DNA from 4 places in the Cohnella sp. GCM10012308 genome. Region 1 is predicted to be linked to each of the others. Evidence: a T-box and tRNA genes for the amino acid it is inferred to sense, from the RefSeq annotation. Region 1 holds a T-box; the other regions hold tRNA genes.
The links. The T-box of region 1 lies ahead of argS (arginine--tRNA ligase). A T-box ahead of a tRNA ligase gene usually reads a tRNA of that ligase, here a tRNA-Arg.
Positions count from the first base shown of each region.

Region 1 (5,846 bases):
GGAAGGCTGCGGTGCAGATCGAAGTCGCGCAGGGCGAGGTCGAGCGGATCGGCGGCAAAATGTCGCAGATCTCGGACCGCGTCGCGCAGACGAACGGCACGATCCGCTTGTTCATCGATACGGCGGGCGAGATCCGCAGCGTGCTCTCGGTCATCGAGGAGATCTCCGCGCAGACCAATCTGCTCGCGCTTAACGCTTCTATCGAGGCGGCGCGCGTCGGCGAGCACGGGCGCGGCTTCGCCGTCGTCGCAGGCGAGATCCGCAAGCTGGCCGACTCGACGCGGCGGTCGACGGAGGAAGTCAACGCGATCGTGGCCAAAATATACGACCATGCGAAGCTTGCCTCTGCCTCGATGGAGGAAGGTACCCGCGTGGTCGAGGAGGGGACGGAGCTTGTCGCCGTCGCATCCGAGACGCTTGTCGCCGCCAAGTCGGAGGAAGCGATGAAGACGCAGGTCGTGGACGAGGTCGTCGCTTTGATGGAGAAGATCGCCGACGTCAGCAAGGAGAACCGCGCCATCTCGGCCGAGGTCGAGACCAAGGTGCAGGCGCTGCTCGGCGAGATTCTGGGCGTCCGGCATACGTCGCACAGCGTCGAAGGCATCACCGCCTTCCTGCGGCAGCTGGTCGGGCAGTTCCAGTTGACGGAGACGCGGGTCCGGTAAAGGATGTAGGGTTGTATGGTAGAAAGCCCGGGCGGGAACGTCGTTAGACGTATCTCGTTCCGGGCTTTTTCGCTGGAGTGACGCAGTTGGTGCAACATACCCATCAAAACGCCCTCATCCGTCTTCTTGCCGACTATCCTTTACATACGCTCCGGCACGGCAATGCCCAGCAGCTTCAAGCCGCGGCCCAGCAAGGAGCCGACCGCCGCCGATAGGCGCAAGCGCGCTTGCGTGCCAGACTCGTCGTCCGGTTGGATTACTTTGTCGTCGTGGTAAAAGCGATTGAAGTCGCGCGCCAGCTCCAGCAGATAACGCGCCACGGCCGACGGCTCGTTGTCCCGCACCGCCTCGCTCATAGCATCGCTCCACAGCGTGAGTCGCTTGGCGCAAACCCAGGCGGCCTCCGCCATGGCGAAGCCCTCGACCGAGACATTCGCGCCTTCTTGCCCGAGCGCTTGTTCCGGCAGGAAGCCGCCCTTGCGCAGCAGGCTGGCAATCCTCGCGTACGTATACTGCACGTAAGGTCCCGTCTCGCCGTCGAAGCTGACGACCTCTTCGAGCTTGAAGTCCACGGACAGCTGCCTGCGGTTTTTCAGATCGCCGAACACGACCGCGCCAATGCCTACGGCCTCGGCGACTTCGTTCGCGTCCGGCAGATCCGGGCTCTTGGCCGCGATGATCTCGCGCGCTCTGCGTACCGCTTCGTCCAGCACCTCGTCCAGGAAGACGACCTTCCCCCTGCGGGTGGACATCTTCTTGCCTTCCACGGTCATGAGTCCAAAAGGCACATGCTCGCAGTCTCCCGTCCACGGCTCTCCCATTTTCCCGAGTACCCCGAACACCTGCTTGAAGTGCAACTGCTGCTCGGCGCCGACAACGTAGAGCAAGCGGTCCGCCTTCATCGCCTGCTTGCGGTAGATCGCGGTCGCGAGGTCGCGCACCGGATAGATCGTGGCGCCGTCTTTCTTGAGAATCAGGCAAGGCGGCAGCCCTTCCTCGTCCAGTCTGACGACGAGCGCGCCGTCGCTCTCCTCGAGCAACCCCTGCGCACGGAGGCGTTCCAGTACAGGCCCGAGCTTGTCGTTATAGAAGCTCTCGCCGAGCACCGCGTCGAATCGGACGCCAAGACGCGCGTAAACGCGCTCGAACTCCTTCATGCTCGCTTGGACGAAAAATCGCCAGAGCGCCGTCGTCTCCTCATCCCCCTGCTCCAATCGCAGGAACGCTTCTCTTGCTTCGTCCTCGAGTTCCGGATTCGCTGCCGCTTCCTCGTGGAAACGGACGTAAAGCTGCAGGCTCTCGCCGATCGGATCGGCATCGAGCGCTGCCTTGTCTCCCCAGCGACGGTAGGCGACGATAAGCTTGCCGAACTGAGTGCCCCAATCGCCGAGGTGATTGACGGTCGTTACGGCGTGCCCGGTCTCTCTGTAAAGGTTGGCCAGCGCATTGCCGATCATCGTGGAGCGCAGATGGCCGACGCCGAGAGGCTTGGCGATGTTGGGCGAAGACATGTCGATAACGACATGTTGGCCGCGGCCTACATCTCTGCGTCCGTAGCCGGGTTCGATCGACGCGTCGACGATTCGACCCAGCCAGACGGCGGGATCGAAAAATAGGTTGACGTACCCGCCCGCGGCCTCGGCGCGGACGCCTTGGCCGGCGGCGCCCACCGCATCGGCGAGCTCTGCGGCGATGACGCCCGGCGCGCGGCGAAGCTGCTTCGCCAGGACGAAGCAAGGGAATGCGACGTCGCCGAGCTTCGGCTCCGGAGGCGTTTCGAGCCGGCGGAGCAGCGCCTCCTTTTCTAACGGAACGTGGGGTTGCAGCAGCGCTGCGGCTTGCTCTAACAGCATGTCGATGTCCTCCTTCGCTTTATTCGAGACGCAAAATCCAAACGCACGCCATCCGGATGCACTCCACCCAAATAGCAATCCGAACGAGCAATCCAACCGAACGAGCAATCCAACCGAACGAGCAATCCAACGAACGAGCAATCCAACCGCAAAATCCGAACGCAAAAAACCTCCGTCTCATCAAGAGACGGAGGTTAGTCCGCGGTACCACTCTTATAGCGCCCGGGCAGATGGTCTGCGCTGGACGCCGCTCAAAAGGATAACGGCCGCAAGGCCGGATCGCCCTACATCCGGACTATCGGCTAAGGCGCCGCGCCGGTTCGGGCGACCGACTCCCGGGTCCGCTTCCCGAAGATCCCGCCGTGCCGGGTTCCACCCCTCCGGCTCTCTGGTACGGCTATGCGATCCGGTACTCTCCCGTTCATCGTCGATCGGATATTGGCCCATATCATAGCATGCCGAGGCGGCGGGAGACAAGAGGGGCGAGCGGCCTCCATCGTTGAATTCAAAGTGCGTTGTGTATATAGTAATAACAGACAATCGGACAGACGGGAGCGGATCGAAATGCCGGACTACAGGCGCGTGACGGTCGTGTTCCGCAGCCGGCACGGCGGCGAATCCGGCGCATGGTCGGAGGAGCGGCTGACGGGGCAATGGTTCCGTATGGCGACGGGTTGGGTGCTGCGCTGCCCGGACGCGATGACGGTTTCGATCCTGAAAGGCGACGTGCGCGTCGTCCGTCAGGGAGAGGTCGGCGTGGAGCAGACGTTTCGGCTGGGCGCGGCGACGCCGGGCGCGGTGCGCTTGCCCCAGGGCTCGATGGCCGTTGAGGCGTTCACGCACGAGCTGACGGCTGCGTTGACGGATGCCGGCGGCACGCTGTTCTGGCGCTACGATATGCGCAATGAGGATCAGGAGATGGGCCGGTTCGAGATCGGACTGGATATACGGGAGGAATAAGTTCATGAACGTGCTGGAGCAGACATACGAGGTGTTAAAAGAAGCGATCGCGGAAGCCGCGGTCAAGGCGGGGGTCGTGGAGCGGGAACAGGTGCCGGCGATCGTCATCGAAGTGCCGCGCGACAAGGCGCACGGCGACCTGGCCACCAACGCGGCCATGCAGCTGACGCGCATCGCGAAGAAAAATCCGCGCGAGATCGCAACCGCGATCATCGAGCACCTGGACAAAGCGAAGGCCAACGTCACGTCCGCGGAAATCGCGGGTCCGGGCTTCATCAATTTCCGAATGGACAAGCGCTATCTGCTGCCTGTCGTCGCATCGGTACTGGAGCAGGGCGGGGGTTACGGGCGTACGGACGCGGGCAACGGGCGCAAAGTGCAGGTCGAATTCGTAAGCGCGAATCCGACGGGAAGCCTGCATCTGGGCCACGCGCGCGGCGCCGCGGTCGGCGATGCGTTGTGCAACGTGCTTGCGTTTGCGGGTTACGACGTCTCGCGCGAATATTACATTAACGACGCGGGCAACCAGGTCAATAACCTGGCTCGCTCCATCGAGGCGCGCTATCGTCAGGCGCTCGGCGAGGATGCGGCGATGCCGGAGGACGGCTATTACGGCGAGGATATTATCGGGTTCGCCAAGGAGCTGGCGGAGCGCGAAGGCGCGCGCTTGCTGGAAAAGACGGAGGAAGAACGCTTCGACTATTTCCGCAGCTACGGCCTCGAGCGCGAGCTGGACAAGATCAAGCGCGACCTCGGCCGGTTCGGCGTGAGCTTCGACAGCTGGTACAGCGAGACCTCGCTTTACCAGACGGGCAAGGTCGAAGGCGCGCTTGAAGCGCTGCGCGCGCAAGGCCATGTTTACGAAGAGGAAGGCGCGGTCTGGCTGAATACGACGGCGTTCGGAGACGACAAGAACCGCGTGCTCGTTAAAAACGACGGCAGCTACACTTACCTGACGCCGGACGTCGCGTACCATATGGACAAGTTCGCGCGCGGCTTCGACGAGCTGATCAACATCTGGGGCGCAGACCACCACGGTTACATCCCGCGCGTCAAGGCGGCCATGGCGGCGCTCGGCCACGATCCGCAGCGCTTGACAGTGCTGATCGCACAGATGGTCAGTCTGTTCCAGAACGGCGAGAAGGTCAAAATGTCCAAGCGTACGGGCAAAGCGATCACGATCGAGGACCTGATGGACGAAGTCGGCGTCGATGCGATCCGCTACTTCTTCACGATGCGGAGCATGGATACGCATCTGGACTTTGACATGGATCTGGCCGTCTCGACGTCCAACGAGAATCCGGTGTTCTACGTGCAGTATGCCCACGCGCGCATCTGCAGTATTTTCCGCCAGGCCGAGGAGCAAGGCGTCGCCGTGCTGCCTGTGGCCGAGGCAAACCTGGAGCTGCTCGCGGCCGAGCACGAGTACGATCTGCTGCGCAAAATGGGCGAGTTCCCTGCCGTCGTCGCAGACTCGGCGAAGGACTACGCGCCGCACCATATCGTGCGTTACGTATACGAGCTGGCGGCGTTGTTCCACAGCTATTACCGCGCGGAGCGGGTCATCACCGAGGATGCCGCACAGAGCCAGGCGCGTCTGCAACTGCTGGCCGCGCTGCGCCACACGCTCGCTAACGGTCTGCGCCTGATCGGCGTATCCGCGCCGGAGCAGATGTAAGAGGGGCTTGGCTGGAGCTGGCCCTATTTGGTACCGGTAGGGCATGGAAATGGTGGAAAACGGACGGAAAAAATTGTCCTCTGAGGGCAGCTAAGACGGTGCGGGAGGAGTCGATAGCGGAATGATTCTCCGCTGACGGCCTCTCGGACGGTGGAGTTGCAGTAGATAGTGGAAGTATTTTCCGCTGAGGGACCCTGAGATGGTGAATTTGGCACTTACAACGGAAGTGTTTTCCTCTAACACTCATTTGATGGTGAGGTTGTGCCGGATAGCGGAACTTTTGTCCGCTAAGGGCGACTGGGACGGCGAGCCACAAGCTTTAGCGGCATTTCATGCCGCTAAAGGTAACTAGGAGGGCGAGCTGAAGGTGATAGCGGCATTTTATGCCGCTAAAGGTGCTTAGGACGGCAAGCTGAAGGTGATAGCGGCATTTTATGCCGCTAAGGCCACGTTGGCCGAATGTATGTAGGCGTTAGCGGCATTTTATGCCGCTAAATGCATGCAGGGCGGCTAGCTAGGACGGCTAACGGCAATTTATGCCGTAAAAAAAACGCCAGAGCAGCGAAGATTTCGGCGCTAGCGGCATTTCATGCCGCTAAAGCTTCAAGCTCCTCGCTTGCGAAAAAACGCATAGCGCATAGAAAGATAGCGAAGGTCCGCCCCCTCTACAGCACCTTCGGCCTTGCGGAG
Region 1 covers NZ_JBHRYU010000003.1:17,659-23,504, reverse strand. Annotated here, with positions in the region: gene ACFOTD_RS05500 (methyl-accepting chemotaxis protein) at 1-665, shown strand, start outside; gene argS (arginine--tRNA ligase) at 806-2,518, opposite strand; T-box leader at 2,699-2,952, opposite strand; gene ACFOTD_RS05490 (DUF1934 family protein) at 3,083-3,478, shown strand; gene argS (arginine--tRNA ligase) at 3,483-5,156, shown strand; gene ACFOTD_RS05480 (S8 family peptidase) at 5,822-5,846, opposite strand, start outside.

Region 2 (5,846 bases), on a different contig from region 1:
GATCGGCTTGGGAATATCCTTGAGATCGAGCTCTTCCTCGTGCCCGAGCTCCTCCTCGACGATCTCCGTGCACAGCTCGATACACTCGTCGCATATATATACGCCCGGTCCGGCTACCAGCTTGCGAACCTGGTCCTGCGACTTGCCGCAGAAGGAACACTTCAGCTGGCCCTTCTCGTCGTTGAACTTAAACATGGAATCACTCCTTATACGTTGGTCGGAGAAGAGATGACCTTGTCGATCAGTCCGTAAGCCTGCGCTTCGTCGGCGCTCATGAAGTTGTCGCGGTCGGTATCCCGCTCGATCTTCTCGTACGGCTGTCCGGTCCGGTCCACATAGATCTTGTTCAGCTTCTCCTTGGTCTTGACGATCCAATCGGCATGGATCTTGATATCCGAAGCCTGCCCCCGCACGCCGCCGAGCGGCTGGTGAATCATAATCTCGCTGTTCGGAAGCGCGAAGCGCTTGCCGGGAGCGCCCGCCGTCAACAGCAGAGATCCCATGCTCGCGGCCATGCCGACGCAGATCGTGCTCACCGGAGGCTTGATATACTGCATCGTATCGTAAATACCCATGCCGGCCGTGACCGAACCGCCAGGGGAATTGATATAAAGATGGATGTCCTTCTCCGGGTCTTCTGCGGCGAGGAACAACAGCTGGGCCATGATGAGATTGGCGACATCGTCATCAATCGCACTGCCTAGAAATATGATTCTGTCCTTCAGCAACCGCGAGTAGATGTCATAAGACCGCTCTCCGCGGTTAGTCTGTTCAACAACCATAGGGACCAATGCCATACGCGCCAACCTCTTTTCTGAAATGGACTTCGCGATTCGGTAATATTCTAACATGTTCATACCCGAATGTCATGTCGGCGAAAAAACCGCTCTGTTCGCGTATATTCCGAGCATATGTAGGGTTAAAAATGAGGCACGCGATGATCACGTGCCTCATGATTATGAGCCGGGCCCGCCCTTGCGTAGGACCCTGCGGCGATTATGCGGTCTTGCTGTTCTCCAGCAGGAACTTGACGGCCTTGCGGACCTTGAGGTCGGCGTTCAGCGTATCGATATAGCCGTTGGACCCGAAGATCGTGCGAAGCTCGTCGGCGGAACGGTTGTACATCGTAGAGAGGTTGTCCAGCTCGGCGGACAGCTCGTCCTCGGAAATCTCCAGGTTCTCCGCGTTCGCGATCGCTTCGAGCACCAGGTTGTTGCGGACGCGCTTCTCGGCGTCGACGCGCATTTGACCCTTCAGCGCTTCCTCGTCCTGGCCGCTGAACTGATAGTACAGATCCAGCGTCATGCCTTGCATGCGAAGACGGCTCTCGAAATCCTTAAGCATGCTGTCGATCTCGGATTCGATCATAGCGCCCGGGATCTCGAGCTCTGCGCCTTCGGCAGCCTTGTCGATCAAGGCGTTTTCCTTGGCGGCTTCGGCTTCTTTTTCCTTGCGCTCCTTCAGCTTGCTCGTCAGGTCCGCTTTGTATTCGTCGAACGTGTCGAACTCGCTGACGTCCTTCGCGAACTCGTCGTCCAGCTCAGGCAGGTTCTTGCGCTTGATCTCGTGCAGCTTCACCTTGAACACGACTTCCTTGCCTGCCAGGTTCTCGGCTTGGTAGTTCTCAGGGAACGTGACGTTGATATCCTTGTCCTCGGCGATGTTCAGGCCGACGACTTGCTCTTCGAAGCCCGGAATGAAGGAGCCGGAGCCCAGTTCGAGCGAATAGCTCTCGCCCTTGCCGCCTTCGAACGGCACGCCGTCCAGGAAGCCTTCGAAGTCGATGATCGTGGTGTCGCCGTTTTGCGCGGGGCCTTCGTCGACGACGACGAGCTCCGCATGGCGGTTCTGCAGGCGCTCGAGTTCGGCGGAGATTTCTTCTTCCTTGACTTCGTTGTCCGCAGCGGGTGCTTCAAGACCCTTGTACTCGCCCAGCTTTACTTCAGGCTTAACGGTAACTTTAGCTTTGAAAATGAAGGACTGTCCCTTGCCGAACTGTTCGACGTCTACGTCAGGACGGTCTACAGGCACGATGCCCGTCTGTTCGACGGCTTCGCTGTATGCGCCCGGCAGCAGAATGTCGATCGCGTCTTGGTACAGGCTCTCGATGCCGAAGCGGGATTCGAAGATGCCGCGCGGTACTTTGCCTTTGCGGAAGCCAGGCACGTTTACTTTTTGAACGACTTTCTTGAAGGCTTTGTCAAGCGCCTCGGCGACCTTCGCCTCGTCGATCTCGACCTCCAGAACGCCAAGGTTCTTCTCTATTTTTTCCCATTTTGCTTGCATAATATTCAATCCCTCCGAAGACGTCTTGCCGCCAGATGCGGCCGATTGACATAAACCATTTTATTATAGAACAAGTCTGGCAGCGAATTCAAGGCAAAAACGGCACAGATCAGACCGTGTCCGCCCCGTACATCCTCAGCCAGCGCAGCGCCTGCTCATACCGGAACCGCAGCTCTCCCGTAATGCCGTACTGTTCACGCGTCCATTCGTCGCCCGTCAGTCCGTGGAGCTTCTCCTGCAGATGCTGGTGAAGCGCCGCGGCCCACAGATCCGAGGCGCCGTCGTCGGCTTCCATCATCCATTTGAAAACGTTGGATCCGTAAGCCGCTTGCACGCATTCCCGCCACATCTCATCCGCAAAGTAGGATAAAGCCGGATCGGACACTTCCGCCATCCGGCTCAGCCGATCCGGCACCTCGAGAACCGACTGGGGGAATTCCTCGAACGACAGCGGCGTCTCCTCGATCTCGAGGGCCAGCGTCTCGCCGTCCCGCAGCATGGCCGCCGTCCCTACGGCCCCGAACCTGCGAAGCAGCTGCAGCGCGCGAAATTGCACGAGCGGATGGTGCTCGCGTTCGGACAGCCATTTTCGCAACGCCGCTTCGGCTTCGGGTCCAGGCAGATGCGCCATTTGGCCCAGCGCCAGCAGCTGTTGCTCCGGGTCCTCGTCATCGAAAAGAATAGAAACGAGCCGCTGCAAATAGGCGGGATCCTCGGCTGCCCGGTCCAATACACGCTGCCTGAGCACCGAGTCCGCATCCTCGCCCTCCTGCTCGGCCTCATCGGTTTCTTCTCCCGGGCCCCCCGTTGCCGTCGCCTCCGGAAAGGCGGCCTCCAGCCATCCAAGCAGCGCCTGCCACTCGGTATGATGCTTCTCCGCCTCGCCTCCGCACTGCAGCAGGAAGTCCAATAGGCCCTTAGCCTCGCCGTATCGCTCCGTCTCGAGCATGCGCGTCAATTGTATCTGATAGTAGTCCAAGGTCTTGGGAAACAAGACCAGATTGTCCCCGGTGAAGTCCGACACGCCGCGAACCCCTTCCTCCATCGCTGTCCGAGTGCTTGCTTGATCAGTCCGATTCAGGAATTATATCATGAAGACGAGGCAAATAAAAAAAAGCGTCGCATTGCCTAGCGCTGCCAAGCTATGCTATTATACTACTGCTATGCGGGTGTAGTTCAATGGCAGAACGCCAGCTTCCCAAGCTTGAGGCGTGGGTTCGATTCCCATCACCCGCTCCAACCGCATAACCGACGAGTCTCTGTTGACGCAGAGGCTTTTTTGTTTCCGCTCTTCAATATGAAATGGGGGACGCGCGCAATGCTGATCAGATCCGCAGGTCCAGCCGACGCCGCAGCGGTGTCCAAGCTTGTGCTGCTGGCCATCGAAAACATCGCCTACAGGCTCACCGGAGAACGCACCGAGGCGGCCGTGCTCGCGAAGCTGGCCGAATACTACCGGACGCCGGGCAATCGGTTCAGCGCCGAGCGTCACGCGCTGCTCGTCGCCGAAGGAAACGAACCCGCCGGTACCATCCTGTGCTACGGCGGAGATCAAACGGATGCGCTCTATGCGCCGATCGCACAGCAGCTGTACGAGGCAGGCATAGAAGATGCCGTGCAGGATCGCGAAGCGGACGAAGACGAATATTATATTGATGCCGTCGCCGTCGCCCCGGCGTATCAAGGCCGCGGATTCGCCAAGGCGCTCATTCGCCATGCCGAGCTGGAGGCTGCCGCGCGGGGATACGCCGCAATCGGACTGAACGTCGACATCGAAAAGGAAGGCGCACGCGCGTTGTACGCCCGGCTCGGGTTCGAAGAAGACAAGCGCGTCTCCATTAACGGCCATCCGTACAGGCATATGCGCAAGACGCTTCGCGTACCAGCCGGTAACGCCGCAAAAATATAAAAAATTGCACTTGAGCAACGCACGCCACCTGTGGTAATATAATCAAGCTGTGTCCCAATAGCTCAGCTGGATAGAGCACACGCCTTCTAAGCGTGCGGTCGGGGGTTCGAATCCCTCTTGGGACGCCAGTTCGAATGTTACCTTAAGGTTTATATAAGCAAAAAGAGCCGAGAACCCTTCGCGTCCAAGGGTTTTCGGCTCTTTTCCGCTTGCTCAGCCCGGTCCGAGATAAGGACGCCGCGGCACGGGCTCCCGCTCATCCGGTTGCGGGATGCTCGACGCTTCCCTGCGCGGGAAGGTGACGCCCTGCTTCGTCAGCTTGTGCTGCAGCTCGCCGGCATCGACCAGACGGGGAGCGATGCCGTTAAGAACGCCAAGCGCGGCGGCGGTTCCCGCAGCCTGGCCCATCGCCATGCACGGGCCCTTCACCCGGTACGAGGCATGCGCCGTATAGGAGCCGGAGATGCAGCGGCCGGCTACGAGCAGTTGCTCGCGGTCTGTGGGCAGCAGCGCGCGGTACGGGATCTGGTAGGCGCCGGACTTGCCGCGCCGCGTGCCGACGAGCGACACCGGCTGGCTCTTGTCCACCGGATCGTGGATATCGACCGGGAAGGTGACGTCCGCTATGCCGTCAGCGAATGCGACGCCGTCGTATACGTCGTCGTCGCTGATCCGGTAGTCGCCGACGATGCGTCGCGTCTCGCGTACGCCGATCTGGGTCGCCGTCTCGATCAGGCGCGAGCCGGCGAACTCGGCGACGTGCGACTTCAGGAACCGGCACACGTCGAGCACCTGCCGCCGCCCCTCGATCTCCGCGCGCGTCAGCTCGGCCGCGTCCGTACCGTCCACGCCTCGCACATGCGTCAGCTGCAGGACGACCTCGCCCGGATTGGGCACATGGATCGCCCAGGGCACGTCGAACGGCAGCCGGTAATCGTCTCCCGTCTCCTCGATTGCGCGCTGGCAGAGGTTAAACAGATCGTGTGCGCCATGCTGCACCCAATCGACGCCGCCCATCCGGAACATATACGTCATCGGCTGCATGAGGCCATCCTCCGGACGTCCTTTCTCGAACCGGCAACCCGCCCGGGCCGCCACGTCGCCGTCTCCGGTCGTATCGACGACCGTCCGGGCAAGATAGGCCTCGCGGCCGGACTTGCTCTCTACGATGACGCCGCATACCCGGTTATCCTCGACGATCGGGCAAGCGACGGCACTATGATACAGAATGCTCGCTCCGCTCTCGAGCACCATCGCCTCCGACACATGCTTGAACAGCTCCGGATCGAACGATATTTTCCACCCCGGCGCGCCCCACCCGCCAAGACAAGACAGCCGATCGATCAGCTCCGCATTGATTCCTTTGTTCGAATGCCCGTCGAAGTGAGGCACGACGAGCCCTGCCGTCGCCATCCCGCCCAAAAAGCCGTACCGTTCCAGCAGCAGCGTCCTGGCGCCGCTTCGCGCCGATGCGACGGCGGCTCCGATGCCGGCAGGACCGCCTCCGGCGACGATGACGTCGAACTCGCCGCCGACCGGCAGGTCTCTGGCCGCTTCGCGGTACGTTTTCGCGCTTGCTTCCGTCATGGCCAAACCTCCTTGCGCGCCGCAAACTCGCGGCCGCGCCGTTTACTTGGATTGATTCCAGCGG
Region 2 covers NZ_JBHRYU010000002.1:93,536-99,381, forward strand. Annotated here, with positions in the region: gene clpX (ATP-dependent protease ATP-binding subunit ClpX) at 1-195, opposite strand, end outside; gene clpP (ATP-dependent Clp endopeptidase proteolytic subunit ClpP) at 207-797, opposite strand; gene tig (trigger factor) at 997-2,286, opposite strand; gene ACFOTD_RS03720 (HEAT repeat domain-containing protein) at 2,396-3,310, opposite strand; tRNA gene ACFOTD_RS03725 (tRNA-Gly) at 3,452-3,525, shown strand; gene ACFOTD_RS03730 (GNAT family N-acetyltransferase) at 3,605-4,195, shown strand; tRNA gene ACFOTD_RS03735 (tRNA-Arg) at 4,247-4,323, shown strand; gene ACFOTD_RS03740 (FAD-dependent oxidoreductase) at 4,409-5,782, opposite strand; gene ACFOTD_RS03745 (extracellular solute-binding protein) at 5,825-5,846, opposite strand, start outside.
Region 2: it encodes a tRNA-Arg, which carries the amino acid that the T-box ahead of argS (arginine--tRNA ligase) is inferred to sense. The anticodon was not compared.

Region 3 (5,846 bases), on a different contig from region 1:
TCGTTTATCCTGGTCAAGCAGTTGGGCATGTTGAATTCCTTCTCGTCGGTCATCATTCCAGGCGCCATCAACGCGTTTAATCTGATCGTCATCAAAAACTTCTTCCAGCAGCTTCCCGACGGTCTCGAGGAATCGGCCAAGATGGACGGCGCGAGCCATCCGTATATTCTGGCCCGGATCGTAATTCCGCTGTCTCTGCCCGCCATCGCTACGTTCTCGCTGTTTTATGCGGTAGGCCATTGGAATGCGTTTCTGGCGCCGATCCTGTATCTGAACGATCCCGATAAATGGCCGGTGCAGGTGCTGATGCGGCAAATCGTCATTCTGTCTCAAGGCGGCGTAGGCGACGCGACGGACATGGGCCCGGACTTCGTGCTTCCGCCGGAGCAGACGCTCAAATCCGCGGTCATCGTTTTCGCGAACCTGCCGATTCTTCTCGTCTACCCGTTTTTGCAGAAGCACTTCGCCAAGGGCGTGCTGCTGGGCTCGGTAAAAGGCTGATCGGCCGCAAAGGCTGCCGGCTTTTCACATATGAGGTACACTTTAAACAAAGGGAGAGGTTGTCGGGATGAAAAGATGGAACAAGCTATTGCCGGTCATCGGCGTCGGAGCGATGTCTGCGGGACTGCTGGCCGGGTGCGGAGGGAATAACGAGGGGACGGCAAACGCGCCGTCTGGCAACTCCTCCGCAGCCGCTCCCTCAGCCGCTTCGGAGACGGCCAAAACGCCGCTCGTGATCTCCATGATGATGCCGTATTACTCCACGGAAGCGCCCAAGAACAACCCGATTATCAAGAAGCTCGAGGAAATGACGAACACCAAGCTGGACATCACCTGGGTGCCGGACGCGGCGTACAAGGATAAGCTGTCCGTCAGTCTGGCCTCCGGCGACCTGAAGCAGGCGACGGTCATCTCCCATCTGGATGGGGTCATCTATGCCCCTGCCGTCGTAAGCGGCGTCCGTTCCGGCGCCTTCTGGGGGATCGGTCCGATGCTGAAGGATTATCCCAATCTGAGTGCCAAGCTCAACCCGGATGTTCTGCGGAATGCCTCCCATGACGGCAAAAACTATGCGCTGTACCGTCCCCGGGTGCTGGCGCGCGGCGGGATCATCTACCGGAAGGACTGGCTGGACAAGGTGGGACTGTCGGAGCCTAAAACGCTGGATGAGCTGTACGAGGTCATCAAGGCTTTTACGCTGAAGGACCCCGACGGGAACGGCAAGAACGACACCTACGGTCTCGTGTCCCGCAAGGGCTTCAACGATTTTCATATGCTGGCGGGCTTCTTCGGGGCGGGCAACGACTACGAGGAGCGGGACGGCAAGCTGATTCCGAGCTTTACGACGGAGGAGCAGCTGAACGCGCTGAAGTTCTTCAAGCGGCTCTACGACGAGAAGCTGGTGAATCCGGACTTCGCGGTGACCGAAGGCAGCCAGTCCAGAGCGATGCTGGAGGGGGGCAAGGCGGGCATGATGATCTCCACCGCACTCGACGATGCACCGAGCATGGACGTCGCCGTCAAGAAAACCAATCCGCAGGGAGAAATCGACGTAATCTCGCGGATCGAGGGCCCGAAGGGCGAGCGGATCATGGCTTCGCCGGGGTACAACGGCATCTTCATGTTCCCTAAGAGCGCGGTGAAAACCGAAGAGCAGATGAGAGGCATTCTGGGCTTCTTCGACAAGATGTTCGACGAAGACGTCGCCAACCTGCTGGCATGGGGCATCGAAGGGACGCATTATCATCTGGAGGACGGCTTGGTCGCCGCCACGGAGCAGGAGCTTGCTCTGCGGACCGAGGACAGGCTGCCCATCGTGCAGTTGTCCGTCGTCAGCGACGAGATCCCCACCCTGAAGGCGAAGGATACGCCGCTGGCCGGCAAGGTCAAGCAGATGTTCGCCGACAATGTGACGATCGCGGTGTCCAATCCGGCGTTTTCCATCCAGTCCCAGACCCTCACCGAGAAGAGCGGCGAGCTGGACAAGATCAAGAACGACGCCAGGTTGCAATATATTCTGGGCGAGATCGACGATGCCGGCTGGCACAAAGCGGTCGACAAGTGGATGAAGGCCGGCGGCTCGCAGGGGATGGAGGAGCTGAACGCGGAGTACGCCAAGCTGAAGTAAACGGTTATTAAAAAGAGGCGCTGACCCTGTGTGCGGGGAACGGCGCCTTTTTTGTAACAGGAGGTTCGGGGCGTTCGCCGGCCAAAGCAAAAGCCCGCATGAAGCGCCGGGATACGGCGCTTCATGCGGGCTTTTTGCCGATGGAACGCGCTGAGCGGGTTCCCCTTAAACCTTCTCGATAACCTTGTCGACGAGACCGTACTCTCTTGCCGTCTCGGCTTCCATGAAGTTGTCGCGGTCCGTATCCTTCTCGATGCGTTCGAGCGGCTGGCCCGTGCGCTCGGAGAGGATGCGGTTCAGCTTGTCGCGGAGCTTGAGGATGCGGCGGGCGCGGATCTCGATGTCGCTCGCCTGGCCCTCGGCGCCGCCGAGCGGCTGGTGGATCATCACTTCGGCGTTCGGCAGCGCGAAGCGCTTGCCCTTGGCGCCTGCCGCAAGCAGGAACGCGCCCATGGAGGCGGCCATGCCGACGCAGATCGTGGAGACGTCCGGCTTGATGTACTGCATCGTATCGAAGATCGCCATGCCGGCCGTAATGGAGCCGCCTGGGCTGTTGATGTATAAGTGGATGTCTTTCTCCGGATCTTCGGCCGCGAGGAACAGCATCTGCGCGATGATGGAGTTGGCGACCACATCGTTGACCTGGGTGCCCAGGAAGATGATGCGGTCCTTGAGCAGACGGGAATAGATGTCGTATGCCCGCTCTCCTCGATTAGTCTGTTCGACGACCATAGGGACAAAGCTCATTGCGTGATCCCTCCTCGGGGTTGTGAATAGTGGTGTGGCGGTCCTTGCTCCGAATCTCCCGGAAAGGCGCGGATCGACCGTGAATCCATTCTAATGGATCATGAACCCAATGTCAAAGAAAGTCAAACATAGGTCAAAAAAAGCGCCCGTATGTCACGGGCGCGTCTGCTGCATCATAAGTTTCGGCTAAACAGCCTATTAGAACGAAATATGGCGCGCCCGTAGGGAATCGAACCCCAATCTCAGGCTCCGGAGGCCTGCGTCATATCCGTTGGACCACGGGCGCATGTCGATAACAGCAAGATTCATTATAGGCGATAGGATGTGGAAAAGCAAGGGCTTTGAAAAGGATTCGATCGGGGTAAAAAGGGTACGAGGTCTTCCCATGTCCATGCGGCTGCGCGGGGCTCGCATGCTTCGTCCGCGGCCGTATCTTGGGCTTGCAACGCGCCGGAGAATCCGATAAAATGAAAACAGGAAGTGGGACTTAAAATGTCACAGTGGGACGTAATTGGTCCCATACCGTGATTCCCCGTCGCATTCCGGCCATATGCATACGGCATTCAAGGGAGTGACGGTAAAGGATGCGGAACATTCTCGAGATGCAACAAAAGCTCGTGCCCGATATCATGCAGGTGCTGCAGAAGCGCTACGACATTCTGCGCCGCATCGGAGTCACGGGCACGGGCGGCAGACGGACGCTGGCGGCTAGCCTGGAGCTGACGGAGCGGACGCTGCGGGCGGAGCTCGACCTGCTCCGCTCGCAGGGCCTCGTCGAGGCGGGGACAACGGGCGTCAGCCTGACCGAGCGCGGACGCCGCCTGCTGGACGAGATGGAGCCGATGGTCCGCGAGCTGTTCGGGCTGTCCGACCTGGAAGCGGCGCTTCGCAAGCGGTTCGGCCTGAAGCAGGCGGTCGTCGTTCCCGGCGACTCCGACGTCTCCGAGGAGGCCAAGCGCGAGCTGGGCCGCGCGGGCAGCAAGGTGCTGCGCCGCGTCATCGGTCCCGGCGACGTCGTCGCCGTCATGGGCGGCACGACGATGGCCCGCATGGCTTCCCAATTCTCGGTGCCCTCGCCGCTGCGCGACAACTGGTTCGTGCCGGCGCGCGGCGGTCTCGGCGAGAGCGTAGACTACCAGGCCAACACGATCGCCTCCGAGCTCGCCAAGCGGACGGGCGCCCGGTACCGGATGCTGCACGTGCCGGATCATCTGAGCGAGGACGCCTACCAGACGATCATGCAGGAGCCGAACGTGCGGGAGGTCGTGGACATGATCCGCAGCGCGCGTATCGTCGTTCACGGCATCGGGGACGCTAGCGCCATGGCCCGCCGGCGCAAGCTCGACGCCGGCACCGTGCAGGAGATTCTGCGCGACGGCGCGCTAGCGGAGGCGTTCGGCTACTATTTCGACCGGGAGGGCGCCGTCGTGCATCGCATGGCGACCGCCGGCCTCCGCCTCGAGGATATCGAGGCGGCCGAATCGGTCATCGGCATCGCCGGCGGACGCAGCAAGGGCGAGGCGATCGCCGCGGTCATGCGCTTCGGGCACGACGACATGCTCGTCACCGACGAGGCGGCGGCCGAAGAAGCGCTTAAGCATGCCGGCGTCTGACGCTGACGCCGGCACCCCAGGACCGGGACGCAGCTCCCGGTCCGGCAGAACAAGTGGTCTCGGCGCTCCGTGCGCCTGACATAGATCAAATCTTATTTTCACAACCCAAGGAGGAACTATCAATGACGGTCAAAATCGGTATCAACGGCTTCGGTCGCATCGGTCGCAACGTATTCCGCGCTTCGCTCAACAACCCTGAGGTAGAAGTGGTCGCCATCAACGACCTGACGGACGTTAACACGCTGAAGCACCTGCTCAAATACGACACGACGCACGGCAAGCTGAACGCGACGGTCGAAGCGGGCGAAGGCGCGCTGATCGTAAACGGCAAGACCATCAAGGTATTCGCGGAGCGCGATCCGGGCAACCTGCCATGGGCTTCCGTAGGCGCCGAGATCGTCGTTGAATCCACGGGTATCTTCACGGCGAAGGAAAAGGCCGAGCTTCACCTGAAGGGCGGCGCGAAGAAGGTTATCATCTCCGCTCCGGCTACGAACGAAGACATCACGATCGTTATGGGCGTTAACGAAGACAAGTACGATCCGTCCGCTCACACGATCCTCTCCAACGCTTCTTGCACCACGAACTGCCTGGCGCCTTTCGCCAAGGTTATCAACGACCAATTCGGCATCGTCAAGGGCATGATGACGACGATCCACTCCTATACGAACGACCAAAGCGTACTCGACCTGCCGCACAAGGATCTGCGCCGCGCACGCGCCGCTGCCGAGAACATCATCCCGTCCACGACGGGCGCCGCAAAGGCCGTATCGCTGGTACTGCCTGAGCTGAAGGGCAAGCTGAACGGCATGTCGTTCCGCGTACCTACGCCTAACGTATCCGTTACCGACCTCGTAGCCGAAGTTAAGGGCAACGTTACGGTAGACGAAATCAACGCTGCGCTGAAGGCTGCTGCAGAAGGCCCGCTGAAGGGCATTCTGAACTACTCCGACGAGCCGCTCGTATCGAGCGACTACAACGGCGACCCGGCTTCCTCCACGATCGACGCGCTGTCCACGATGGTCGTCGAAGGCAACATGGTGAAGGTCGTTTCCTGGTACGACAACGAGTGGGGCTACTCCAACCGCGTCGTGGACCTGGCTGCGTTCGTCGCTTCCAAGGGTCTGTAAGAGTTACTTCATAGATGCATGAAAACGGCAAAGAGGAGACCTGGCGCTCCTCTTTCCGTCCGTACGGGCTTTATTGAAAACTGGAGGGAGAGTCTGCCTTATGAACAAGAAGAGTGTCCGCGACGTTAACGTATCCGGATTAAAAGTATTCGTCCGCGTCGACTTCAACGTACCGGTCGAGAACGGCGCGATCACGGACGACACGCGCATCCGCGAAACGCTGCCTAC
Region 3 covers NZ_JBHRYU010000005.1:39,168-45,013, forward strand. Annotated here, with positions in the region: gene ACFOTD_RS08430 (carbohydrate ABC transporter permease) at 1-501, shown strand, start outside; gene ACFOTD_RS08435 (extracellular solute-binding protein) at 569-2,128, shown strand; gene clpP (ATP-dependent Clp endopeptidase proteolytic subunit ClpP) at 2,294-2,875, opposite strand; tRNA gene ACFOTD_RS08445 (tRNA-Arg) at 3,087-3,161, opposite strand; gene ACFOTD_RS08450 (sugar-binding transcriptional regulator) at 3,460-4,488, shown strand; gene gap (type I glyceraldehyde-3-phosphate dehydrogenase) at 4,611-5,618, shown strand; gene ACFOTD_RS08460 (phosphoglycerate kinase) at 5,719-5,846, shown strand, end outside.
Region 3: it encodes a tRNA-Arg, which carries the amino acid that the T-box ahead of argS (arginine--tRNA ligase) is inferred to sense. The anticodon was not compared.

Region 4 (5,846 bases), on a different contig from region 1:
ATGTGACACCTACTAAGTCGTATTGGCTTGCCGTGTACTTATCGTACACCGACCGCATGCCGCGCTCTCCCTCAATACGACTGAGGACTAATGCAATCTTACTGCTGGCCTCTCACCTGGCTTGGCGTCTTGCCGACGTGCTGCACGAATACGCGGTTAAAGTTCGACAGATTGCGGAACCCGCACTCCGCCGCGATGTCGATGATCTTGCGGTCGGTCGTCTCCAGAAGGTGGACGGCCTGTCCCAGACGAATCTCGATGCAATAGTTCAGGGGCGACATGCCCACGATCTGCTTAAAAATCGCGCTGAAGCGCGAAGGGCTCAGATGAATGAGGTCGGCCATCTCCCGCAGCGACCACGGCCGGGCCGGATCCTGGTGGACGGCCTCGAGCACGCTGCGCACGAGCGGCTGCTTGCTGCGGGTTTCGATCGAAGCCGGGGTTGCCGATCTGGAAAAGTGGCGGTTCACGTAAGCGAGGAAACGGGCCATCTGCGCCCGAATGATCGTCCGGTAAGAGGAGGACTGCGTCTCGTGCTCCTCCTGCATGTCCGTCAGGATGGCGCGCAGCTCGTTCATCCTGGGATGGTCGCGATCGAGCACGTTGCCGAAGCGCAGGCCCATCTCCACGAACGGCGCCAGCAGCTCGGGGTCATAGCGCTGATCCGCGGCCAAGAGGGCGGGGTCGAACACCGTCACCTGCAGGACCAGGTCCCGCGTCTCGAATGCCCGGTGCAGATCGCTCGGACTGAGCAGGACAATATCGCCCTGCCGGATCGGGTAAGTCGTGCCGTTGATGAGATACATGCCCTCGCCGTGCTTCACGTAGTTGATCTCCAGGCTATCGTGCCAGTGTAATCGGTTAAAATACGGGAAAACGCCCTTCGTATCGCCGATGTCGAAAGGAAATGCTTTGGCCAAATCCAGCAAGTCGCGCGCTACCGCACCCATCGCGATGACCTCCGTATGCGTGTGTGTTCGATCCGGGATCGTCTTTGGGACCATCATAGCACTATCGTTTCGCAAAATCGAAACATCCTGAGGCCCGTGCGGAACCAAACGCCGCTTACCGCTTTTTTTTGCGAATCGATATGTGTTATACTATTGATCACTGTGGCCCCGTAGCTCAGCGGATAGAGCACACGTTTCCTAAACGTGGTGTCGGATGTTCGATTCATCTCGGGGCCGCCAGTTCATACCCTCAAATACAAAGAAGCCATCCTAAGTCGTATTGCGACTCCCGGAACGGCTTCTTTTTTTGTTATTGACGAACGTGCGTTTTAAAAATATTATCCAAATATATGCACCAAAAGGAGACTCTGCATGTACGGAATACGTATCGGCGCCGGAAGAACGGCCGAGATCTACGAATATGGCGAGCAGCGCGTCCTCAAGCTGTATTACCCGGGATTGACCGAGGAACAGGTGGAAGCGGAATATCGGATCGGTCAGGCCGCCTGGCGCGCCGGCATTCAGACGCCTATGCCACTGGAGCGCGTGCAGCATGACGGCAGGCATGGCATCGTGCTCGAGAGAGTCGCCGGCGTCACGATGCTCGCCTCGCTGGCGCGCCGGAACGGTACGGTGGCGCAGGAGGCCTCACGAATGGCGCTGCTTCACAGCCAGATTCACCGCATATCTGTGCCGGGACTGCCTAGCCAGAGAAGCAGCCTACAGGAGCGGATCGTGCACGCTCCCCTGCTAACCGATGAGGAAAAAAGTCGCCTGGCCCTGCTGCTGCGGGAGCTGCCCGACGGCGACCGCCTCTGCCACGGAGACTATCATCCGGACAACATCATGCTCGGCGACGGGGAATGGATCATCGACTGGATGACGGGAATGAGCGGCCATCCGGCTGGCGATGCCGCCCGGACCGCGCTGCTGCTGCAATACGGCAGCGTCCCCGATGAAGCGCCGGACGAGGTGGTCGCATGGCTGGCCGACATGCGCGCCGAGCTGCTTGACGGATACCTGCTCGCTTATGCGAAGCAGACCGGGACGACGCGCGAGCAGATCGAGCGATGGCTGCCTCCCGTCGCCGCGGCCCGTCTGTGCGAATGGATCCCTGAGGCGGAGAAGGAAGCGCTGGCGGCATTTATCCGACGGTCTATCGGACAGGAGCACCTCGGATGACCCGGCGCGCATGGCTTCTTGGCGCAGGAATTGCGATTGCATTTCCCCTGCTGGTTCACTTGCTGCTCGCAGCTTACGCGCAATGGTCGGACGCCGGCGATCCCGCCGATTTTGCCTACCATGATACGACGTTTATCGTTTACCGCATCGGTTGGCCCGGGAATATCGCGCTTGGTCTCGCAGCATTGATCGTGTACGTCTTGACACGTGGAGTCGTAAGAGCATTCAGATCCAGATTCAGATGAACGAGGTTAAATCACACGAATCAATGGAGGGAAGCACTCTCTATGCCGAAGTCTTTAAGAGTTATTGTGTCCCTGGCACTCATGCTCCTCGTGCTCGCGCAGCCCATGTATGCCGCGGAGAAGTCCGTCAAGATCAAGATTACGGTCACGAGCATCGCGTTGGTGGAAAACAACCATGTGGGAAACGAGTGGTATACCGAAGCTTCGGTCAACGGCAAGACGGTCGCCGAGGGCTCGTCCGTCACGCTGACGCTCAAGCCGTCCGCGGCGGTTAAATTACAGGCCTATGCGCAAGAACAAGACAAGATTCCCGATGAAGGCGAGGCCACGGTCTCCGTCAAAGCATCGTCGATCGCAAAGACGACAAACAAGGCGCTGAGCGTCACTGTAACGGAAAATAGGGGGCGCTACTCCGGCAATACGGCGACCTGGAAGTTTACGTTCAAGATGCAGAAGGTTGCTTAGTATAGCTTGCACCAGAAAGGGAGATCCGGCATGACTACCGCAGCTACCTCTCTATACTTTGTCCGGCATGCGGATTCTCCCTACATCCCCGGCGAGGAACGCGCCAGAGGGCTGTCCGAACGCGGACATTCGGATGCGCTGCGCGTGAGCCTGACGCTCGGGGAGATTCGCTTCGATGCCTTCCTATCCAGCCCTTATGAGAGAGCGATCCAGACTATCCGGCCGCTCGCCGGGGGCCAGCCTATTTTGGAGTTCGAAGATTTAAGGGAGCGCGAGATCGGTGAGATCTCCGGTACGCCGTTTTATGCGGCTAAGCAGCAGGTTTATCAAGACTTCGGCCTGTCGTTTCCAAAAGGAGAGTCCTCGCAGTCGGCGCAGCAGCGGGCGGTCGCCGTCATTGTCGATATACTCCGCGCCAGACAAGGCCAGAACCTGCTGATCGGCACCCACGGCGATATCATGACGCTTATCTTTAACTACTTCGACCCCGCGCATAACTTCGAATTCTGGCAGTCGACGTCGATGCCCGATATTTACAGGCTTGCGTTCCAGGGCGAGCGCTTCATCCAAATAAACCGGCTTTGGCAAGTCGAATAAGGGCACAGCAGCCAGGCCGGCGAGTAAGCTTCAATGATTCATCGCCCTGCGAAGGTAGAGCCGTTCTCCAATCTCTAACAGCAACCGCCCCGCCGATATGGATAAGCCAAGAACCGCGCCTCGCTGCCCCATTGCTCCCCCTTCCAGCACGCCAAGCAGCAGTCCTAAGACGACGGGAGCCAGGACCAGCTCCCAGATTAAGCCTTTATTCCACATCCGTCCGGACATTTTTTGCGCTGCGTAATCCTCTCGATGTATGTCCCGGCGGTACCGGAATCCGATGCTCGTCAGGATCACGATCATAGACACGTACAGATGGTCCTCCCCGTCCGCCGCGTAAAACGTCGCTATCATTGGAACGCCGAACAAAAAGAGATAGAGCAGATATAAGACGTATCGGTCCGTACGCTGCATCTTATGCCTCCCTCGAGCCTAGATGAGATATCTTAGATACACATAAACGCTGGAAAGAACGATGGACAGCAGCATGAGCGGCAAGCCGACTTTAAGATATTGGACGAACCGGATCGGATGTCCTTCCTTGCCGGCCATGCCGGCGACGATCAGGTTGGCGCTCGCGCCGATGAGCGTGCCGTTGCCGCCGAGACATGCGCCCAGCGCCAGGCTCCACCAGAGCGGTTCGAGATTGCTGACGCCCATGCTGCCCATCTCCTGAATCATCGGGATCATGGTGGCTACGAACGGGATGTTGTCGATAAAGGCGGATGCGATCGCGCTCAGCCACAGGATAAGCATCGAAGTCGCGACCAAGTCGCCCCCTGTCAGCTCGATCGCTTTCTTCGCAAGCTCGGCGATAACGCCCGTCTCGACGAGCCCCGATACGAGCACGAACAAGCCGACGAAGAAAAAGATGGTCATCCATTCGACCTTGGTAAGCGCCGCTTCCAGCTTGTGCTCGCCTGTGAGCAGCAGCAGGAGGAAGGCGCCGGCCAGGGCGACGGTCGCGGATTCGAGATGAAGCGCCTGATGGGTGAAAAACCCCAGCAGCGTCAGCCCGAGGATAGCCAGGCATTTGCGCAGCAGCTTCGGATCGGTGAGGAGTTCCTTCTCGCTCATCTCCATGATGCCGCGCTTCAGCTCTTCGGTCGTCCGGATTTTTTTGCGGAACATCCAGATGAAGAGCGGCACGTAAGCGGCCATGACCAAGATGGCGACGGGCGCCAGATTCTCGATAAACGCCATGAACGTCAGCTCCGGGACGGCGCTGCCGATCATAATATTCGGCGGGTCGCCGATCAGGGTCGCCGTGCCCCCGACATTGGATGCGATAATCTGCGTGAGCAGGAACGGCGCCGGGTTGACGCGCAGCTGCCGCGTGATGCTAAAGGTCACGGGCACGATGAGCAGCACCGTCGTCACGTTGTCCAGAAACGCGGAGCATGCCGCCGTGATCAACGACAGCAGGATGAGAATACGGATCGGCTCGCCCTTCGCCTTTTTGGCAGCCATAACCGCGATATACTTGAACATGCCCGTGTCGGCCGTCGTGCTCACGATGATCATCATGCCGATCAGCAGCCCCAGCGTGTTGAAGTCGATATGATGGATCGCCGTCTCCTGATCGACGATGCCGAGGGCGACCAGGAGCAGCCCCCCGATCATGGCCACGATTGTCCGGTGGATTTTCTCTGAGATAATTAGCGCATAAATGACTAGAAAAATTCCGATTGCCCAAATCGCTTGCTGTTCCATCTAGAACCTCCATCAATTATGCGGGGACTTATAATGTCTATTAGCCGTTCGTCCACTCCACGCTTTGCAGCAATCGCTGTTTCATGAGCTCAAGCACGAAGTCCGTATAGTAATCCTTGCGAACGATAACCTTGTATTCGCGGTCCGGATAGTGATAGAAGAGCACGTCCGTGTACACGCGATTTTCGTCAAACGCTTGACGCACCCGCTGTAAGCCCGCCAGCGCCGACGGTTCGTCGGTCACGAGGTCAATACGGAACTCTACGTCGTTCTCGTTAGCAGATTCGCTAATGCGCAATATGGATTCATCGAATCGATAGCTGAGCATGCGGCTTCCTCCCTTGCATCAGATGAGATATCGAAAATAAACGTACGCGCTGGAAACGACGATGGACAGCAGCATGAGCGGAAAGCCGATCTTAAGGAATTGGACGAACCGGATCGGATATCCTTCCTTCCCCGACATCCCGGCGACGATCAGATTCGCGCTCGCGCCGATGAGCGAGCCGTTGCCGCCCAGGCAAGCGCCCAGCGCAAGGCTCCACCAGAGCGGCTCGAGGTTGCTGACGCCCATGCTGCCCATCTCCTGGATCATCGGGATCATCGTGGCGACGAACGGAATATTGTCGAGGAACGCGGAAGCGATCGCGCTCAGCCACAGGATAAGTAGAGACGTCGCGACCAGATCGCCGCC
Region 4 covers NZ_JBHRYU010000026.1:32,999-38,844, reverse strand. Annotated here, with positions in the region: gene ACFOTD_RS23710 (helix-turn-helix domain-containing protein) at 99-950, opposite strand; tRNA gene ACFOTD_RS23705 (tRNA-Arg) at 1,115-1,190, shown strand; gene ACFOTD_RS23700 (phosphotransferase family protein) at 1,323-2,132, shown strand; gene ACFOTD_RS23695 (hypothetical protein) at 2,129-2,377, shown strand; gene ACFOTD_RS23690 (hypothetical protein) at 2,420-2,842, shown strand; gene ACFOTD_RS23685 (histidine phosphatase family protein) at 2,873-3,439, shown strand; gene ACFOTD_RS23680 (hypothetical protein) at 3,470-3,853, opposite strand; gene ACFOTD_RS23675 (ArsB/NhaD family transporter) at 3,872-5,152, opposite strand; gene ACFOTD_RS23670 (hypothetical protein) at 5,193-5,480, opposite strand; gene ACFOTD_RS23665 (ArsB/NhaD family transporter) at 5,499-5,846, opposite strand, start outside.
Region 4: it encodes a tRNA-Arg, which carries the amino acid that the T-box ahead of argS (arginine--tRNA ligase) is inferred to sense. The anticodon was not compared.